2 linked regions of the Roseimaritima multifibrata genome follow. The main gene of each other region encodes a partner of the protein of the gene in region 2 in a complex. Links are inferred from orthologs where the notes say so. Each region holds a gene or a part of one and is shown on either strand. Other genes may lie near its edges.

Region 1 (3,934 bases), 2.1 Mb from region 2 along the record:
ATTCTGTTTTCGATGCGATCGCCGGACGGCTCGCGCCGTTCCGCTAAGAAAGCGCGCGCTAAAACCCGTCCGGCAAATTCATTCTGTTTTCGATGCGATTGCCGGACGGCTGGCGCCGTTCCGCTAAGAAAGTCGATGGCATTGGGCGCGAACCGCATGGCCGCAGCTTGTATCCTTCATGCCTCGCTAATAACTTCGCACCGCCGTACAGTCCTCGGCTAACACGCTGCTTTTGCGTGTTAGCCTTGAGACGGGCTTCGCTCTCTAGAAGGAAGCGTAACGGTCTTGCAGGGAAAGGACGTCCATTTCGCCTTCTCGCAGGGCCTGCATGGCGTTTACCGCGGCGTCCGCTGCCGCCAGCGTGGTGATGCATGGAACGCCATACTGGACTCCAGCGGCTCGGATCTTTCCTTCGTCCGTTCGTGCCCCTTTGCCGCTTGGCGTGTTCAAAATCAACTGAACATCGCCATTCTTCAGGTAGTCGATCAGATTCGGGTTCCCTTCGGCGATCTTTTTAACACGGCGAACTTCGACCCCCGCATCTTTCAGACGCGCCGCAGTGCCGGCGGTTGCCAACAGCTTGAACCCCAACTGGGTCAGACGCGTTCCCAAGTCGACCACCGAATCTTTATGAGCGGCGGCCAGGCTGATGAAGATGTTCCCCGATTCTGGCAAGACCGACCCGGCCGCGACTTGGCTTTTCGCGAAAGCGATCGAGAACTTTTCGCTGACGCCCATGACCTCGCCGGTGCTCCGCATTTCGGGGCCCAGGACGATGTCGACTCCGGCAAATTTCCGAAACGGGAAAACGGCTTCTTTGATCGCCACGTGCCGAGGAATCGGTTCTTCCGTAATCCCCAATTCTTTTAGCGTTGCGCCGTTCATCACTTTAGTCGCCAACCCGGCAACCGCGACTCCGGTTGCCTTTGCAACAAACGGTACGGTTCGACTGGCCCGTGGATTGACTTCCAGGATATAGACAACCGGCTTTCCATCCTCTTGCTTCACAGCAAACTGGATGTTCATCAGCCCGATCACTTTCAGCTTCATCGCCAACTGCTTGGTCGACGTGCGAATTTCTTCCAAGACCGTCTGAGGCAGATTGAATGGCGGGATCGCACAAGCCGAGTCACCGGAGTGAACTCCGGCCGCTTCGATATGTTCCATGATTCCCATGACCACACAATCGGTTCCATCGGCGATGGCATCGACGTCGACTTCGGTCGCATCTTCCAGGAAGCGATCGATCAAGACCGGCTGCCCTTCGGCAACGACAAAGGCTTCGGCGACAAACCGATCAAACTGAGCCTTGTCGTAACAGATTTCCATCGCCCGTCCTCCCAAGACAAAACTTGGGCGGACCAGAGCGGGATAACCGATCACGGCCAGCTCGCGTCGAGCTTCTTCCATCGTTCGGGCAATCCCGGATGGCGGTTGCTTCAGCCCCAATTCGTTGATCAGGCGTTGGAACAGTTCGCGGTCCTCGGCCGCTTCAATCGTATCGACCGAAGTCCCGATCAGCGGGGCCCCCGCATCGACCAGACCGCGAGCCAAGTTCAGCGGCGTTTGCCCACCAAACTGAGCGATCACCCCTTGAGGATTGATCGCATCCTGAATGTTCAGCACGTCTTCGATCGTCAACGGTTCGAAGAACAGCATGTCACTTGTGTCGTAATCCGTACTGACCGTTTCGGGATTGCTGTTGACCATCACGCTTTCACAGCCGGTTTCGCGAAGGGCAAAACTGGCGTGGCAGCAGCAGTAATCAAATTCAATCCCTTGCCCGATCCGGTTGGGACCACCACCCAGAATCATCACCCGTGGCTTCCCTGACGGAGCCGGCAATTCGTCTTCGGTTTCGTAGGTGCTGTAGTAATAAGGCGTGTAGGCTTCGAATTCGGCGGCACAGGTATCGACGCTCTTATAGACCGGCGTCACCCCTTGATCCTTGCGGTACTGCCGAACCTGCATTTCGGTTTTTTCGAACAGGTGGGCAAGCTGCCGATCGGAGAACCCGGTCCGCTTGGTTTCTCGCATTTGTTCCGGCGAGACTTCCTCGAGGGATCCGATTTTTCTCAGCTCTTCTTCATGCTCGACGATTTGCGATAGTTGATCGAGGAACCAAGGATCGACGTGGGTGATTTCGTGGATTTCATGGTTACTCATCCCCGACTTCATCGCGTAACGGATGTAGAAGATTCGCCCGTCACCAGGTACCGACAGACGAGCTCGAATTTCTTCGGCGTCGGGCTGTGCTTCGGTTCCCCACAGATCCTTGCCGTCGCAGCCGAGTCCAAAGGCACCGACTTCCAGACCACGCAGCGCCTTCTGCAGGGACTCTTTAAAGGAGCGTCCGATCGCCATCGTTTCGCCGACACTTTTCATCTGCGTCGTCAGCGTCGCATCGGCTTCGGGAAATTTCTCAAAAGCGAAGCGAGGAATCTTCGTGACGACGTAATCGATCGAAGGTTCAAAACAAGCTTGCGTTTTCTGGGTGATATCGTTGGGCAGTTCCCACAGGCGGTAACCGACGGCCAATTTGGCGGCGATCTTGGCGATGGGAAATCCGGTCGCTTTACTGGCTAGTGCCGACGAGCGTGAGACTCGAGGATTCATTTCGATCACGATCATCCGACCGGTATCGGGATGGACCGCAAACTGGATATTGGATCCTCCTGTTTCGACTCCGATTTCACGGATAACCGCCAGCGAAGCATCACGCATCCGCTGGTATTCTTTGTCCGTTAAGGTCTGAGCCGGTGCGACGGTGATGGAATCCCCCGTGTGCACGCCCATCGCGTCGAAGTTTTCGATGCAGCAGATGATGACAACATTGTCATCAACATCTCGCATCACTTCCATCTCGTATTCTTTCCAGCCGATAATCGATTCTTCGACCAAGACTTCGGTGACCGGGCTTTGATCCAGTCCGTTTTGCACGAGCGCGTCAAAATCGCCCCGATTGTAGGCGATCGCCGAACCGCTTCCGCCCATCGTAAAACTGGGGCGGACAACGCAAGGGAGGCCGATTTCATCCAGTATTTTGCGAGCTTCTTCAAGATTATGAACCGTCGCCCCGGTGCAGACATCCAGCCCGATTTTTTCCATCGCCTTTTTGAACTGGTCGCGTTCTTCGGCTTTGGCAATCACCGCAGCGTTGGCACCGATCATCTCGACGCCGTATTTCTCAAGGACGCCATTTGCCTCAAGTTCCATTGCCGCGTTCAACCCCGTCTGCCCGCCAAGGGTAGGCAGCAGAGCATCGGGACGCTCTTTCGCGATAACCTTTTCGATCATCTGCCAAGTTAATGGCTCGATATAGGTTGCGTCGGCCATATTCGGATCGGTCATGATCGTGGCCGGGTTGCTGTTGACCAAAACGACTTCGTACCCCTCTTCCCGCAGAGCCTTACAGGCTTGGGTTCCGGAATAATCGAATTCGCAGGCTTGGCCAATAACAATCGGTCCGCTTCCGATCAGCAGAATCTTCTTGATATCGTCTCGACGGGGCACGGCTTATTCTTTTTTCTTCAACGGCTCAGGAGCAGTTCCTTCTCCACAGCGGAGAAGACCAAAACGCCGCAAGACTAGCAGAAAACCGATTCTTGTCGAAGGAGTCAGACCAACAACGGAAGCGAGTTTTGCTTGCAAAGTACCCTGAAACCATGGTAAAATGGACGTTTGATAGGCTTTATTCCCACCTAGGTTTTTCTTTCCGGAGCTTCCCAGCTCCCTTCGAAAAGCCTCGCAAGCGGCTCCGCAGAGGGACTTCGCCCTTAAAAACGGGGCCTCGTAACAAGCATAATCCTTATCCTAACGAGACAGATCGTGGTTTTGCGGACTCGATCCTGAGTACAGAGCAGCTTGTCAACCGTTCTAACTACATAATGCAAGTCGCATTTCTCTTCTTTTCCGTTTAGTCGAAGGATAGGTC
Region 2 (2,950 bases):
AAGGGACTGGTATCTTTCCTCCTAAACAGACGCCTCGGAAAGGCTTTCAGGGGAGCCTAGGTTTCCCTAGCATTCGTTAGAATGCCTGTTTAGGTTGCTTCAAGTCACTTAGGTTCCAGAAAAGCACAGGTCGGATTTCTGTGCAATCCCTCTTTTGGTTGGATTGGTTTTTCCGGTGCAATGGTTCGGTGGCAATTTTTCGCTGTCTGGGTGGCCGTTGTTCCGGAGCGATACGATGCCGGCCGAGCTACCCGATTCGCTTATCCGCGGCCTCCTGGAACCGCAGGCAGAACCGTTGTCGATCACACAAATGGCCGGTTTTCCAATGTTTTGCAAGGCGACTAGCGGAACCTCAGCCCGGTTGTCGAGGTACATCCATGCGAACGAGCCCGGTGGATTATTGGAGTGAGCTTGCAGCTATTTGTCCGCCGATTCGGCGTGGGCTGGGAGCGTTTATTTGCCCTCCGGACGCTGGTCCGCGGTTTCCCGTAAACGCATAAAAGATCGCGGGCTATCGCCAAACGACTGGCTCTCAAGCTGTTTTCAGCACGGTTCACGGAACCTCAGCCTGGATGTCGGGGCGCAGCCAAGCCCACGGAGCAATTTGGGCTATGGGACTATCTGAGCTGTCCGCCCTAGAAGTCAGAATGGCTGATGAGGCATCCAAGCCATTCGTTTTAGAGACGACCGCATCAACAGTTCGTGATATGCACGCACTGTCCGGGTCGTTCCCGGCGGCATCGTTAGACGAGGCCTGACCCGGAAATCAAAAAAAGCGAGGGGGGATTGTTAATCAAAGGCCATCCTGCCAATCCAGGCTGAGGCCCAAAGCGACAGCCTACGGCAAGCGAAGAGTCTCCTTCACTCCCACCTCCTTCACTCCCACCTCCTTCACTCCCACCTCCTTCACTCCCACCTCCTTCACTCCCGCTTCCACTGCCCACCTCCAATCAACCCTTCACTGCACCGGCGAGCATTGCTTGGAATTTTTCAAACAAGTAATGGCTATCGTGAGGTCCCGAGGCGGCTTCCGGGTGGTACTGGACGCTGAACGCTCCCGATTCCTTGTGACGCAAACCTGCGATGGTGTTGTCGTTTAGGTTTCGGTGAGTGATTTCGAGGCAGCTGGGAAGGGAGTCTTCGTCGACGGCAAAACCATGGTTTTGAGTCGTGATTTCGACTTTGCTGGTCTCCAGGTCTTGAACCGGCTGGTTGACTCCACGGTGTCCGAACTTCAATTTGAAAGTTTTGGCACCACAGGCCAGGGCCAGCAATTGGTGTCCCAGGCAAATTCCGAATACGGGAACTTGCGGAAGCAGTTCGCTGATCGTTTTGTGTGCGTATTCAAGCGGTTCGGGGTCACCCGGTCCATTGGAAAGGAAGACGCCATCCGGTTGAGTTGCGAGAATTTCCTCGGTGCTGGTTGTGCCGGGGAGGATTGTGACGCGGTTGCCGCGAGCGTGGAAATGTCGTGGAATATTCCACTTCATGCCAAAATCGAGGCAGACGACGTGAGGTTGATTGCCCGCGGCTGCGGAGGCTCCAACCTGAGTCCATTCATCCAGGCCGTGTTCCCATTTCGATTGCTGAGCCGGCATGACTTCGCGGACCAGGTCTCGTCCGACCAACCCTAGGCTGGCCTTTGCCTTGGCGACCAAGCTGGCATCGTCCAGATCGGTTGTGGAGAGGACGCCTCGCATCGCTCCGGTTTCTCGGATGCGACGGACCAAGGCTCGGGTGTCGACACCGGCGATCGCGACGACGTTGTGTTTTCGCAGGTAGTCCGACAGCCCGCCCTCGCTGCGGAAGTTACTGTCGATGCGGCTGCTTTCGCGCACAACAAAACCGGAAAGGGCGGGTTTCCGATGTTCAACATCGGCTTCGTTGACCCCGTAATTTCCAATTTCAGGGTAGGTCATCGTGACAATTTGCCCACAGTAACTGGGGTCTGTCAGGATTTCCTGGTAACCGGTCATGGCGGTGTTGAACACAACCTCGCCAGTGACTTCACCTAATGCTCCAGTTGCTTTGCCGGAGTAAATGGATCCGTCTTCAAGGGCCAGTTTGGCGAGAGGAGCTCCGTTGAGATCGTTTTGAGCGTGCACGGTTCAGTCGGCCTGTTAAATGTCGCGGTGAAAGGATGGTTCCGGCTGTGCGGAAACGCTTTGCCACATGTAAAAATAGGCTAGACCGAAAGTGATGTTTCGACAAGGACCGCAGGTATCTCAAACACGCCATCGGTCGACAAAAACGAGGCATTCCCGGTACCTGTGCAGGTATTTGCACGGTTTTTCATCCGTTTGCCTGACTCTAGAGGCAATCAAGCATTCCCCTGCCCTTCGTCGTTGACCGATCGAGAGCAAACCGGAGTGCGGCCGCTTGTCGATTTAGCCCGGTTTAGACGGGGCTATTGGTTTAGGCGGGGTTATTGGTCTTTGGGAAAGGCGTCGTCAAACGCATCGGCATCGCCAAAGGGCTCGCCGTCGCCGAACGCATCATCGGCGAATGCCTCGCCATCGCCAAAGGAATCGGCTTCTTCTACTTCTTCCAGCGAAGCATCCATCTCTTCTGCGATTTCGACCTCGCCCTCTTCAACTTCGCCTTCTTCGAGCACGGCTTCGTCGTCAGAGAGGGGGTCTTCGCCGGCTGCCATGGCAGCATCGCGCTGGGCTTTTTTAGCTCGTTGCTTGTCGACAACCAAGGCAATCGGTACGGCGAGGATGGTCGTAAGAATAAAGACCAGCCAGAGAATGGTGTACAGCACGGCTAGTGAGGCTCCAGGCAGTGAGAAGCGGGCAACTCTTCGACTCTAATTACTCGACGAAGGGCTGGCAATGAAATTTTCGCTAGATGATCGCGGGTTCACCGCTGTACAGTTCCAGCATCTGCCCGTGAACTTTCGCGGCTCGTAGAAGCGTCCAGATCTGTTCGGGGTCGAAACGGACCGAAC

Evidence for each region. The genes of interacting proteins can lie anywhere in the genome.
Region 1: the proteins of carA (region 2) and carB are in contact, whole or in part, in a solved structure (PDB 1KEE), measured with the Escherichia coli proteins. The link is inferred for Roseimaritima multifibrata from one-to-one orthologs.

Annotation. Positions count from the first base shown.
Region 1 is NZ_CP036262.1:2,214,792-2,218,725, reverse strand. What follows is about bases 65-3,881. They hold carB (carbamoyl-phosphate synthase large subunit), read right to left. Parts: upstream 3,514-3,881; coding sequence 265-3,513; downstream 65-264. UniProt on the Escherichia coli protein: Large subunit of the glutamine-dependent carbamoyl phosphate synthetase (CPSase).
Region 2 is NZ_CP036262.1:81,636-84,585, forward strand. What follows is about bases 29-2,861. They hold carA (glutamine-hydrolyzing carbamoyl-phosphate synthase small subunit), read right to left. Parts: upstream 2,106-2,861; coding sequence 951-2,105; downstream 29-950. Other genes in these bases: FF011L_RS00400 (hypothetical protein), read right to left, coding at 2,426-2,764; FF011L_RS00405 (hypothetical protein), read right to left, coding at 2,847-2,861. Also shown: more of FF011L_RS00405, read right to left, coding at 2,862-2,950. UniProt on the Escherichia coli protein: Small subunit of the glutamine-dependent carbamoyl phosphate synthetase (CPSase).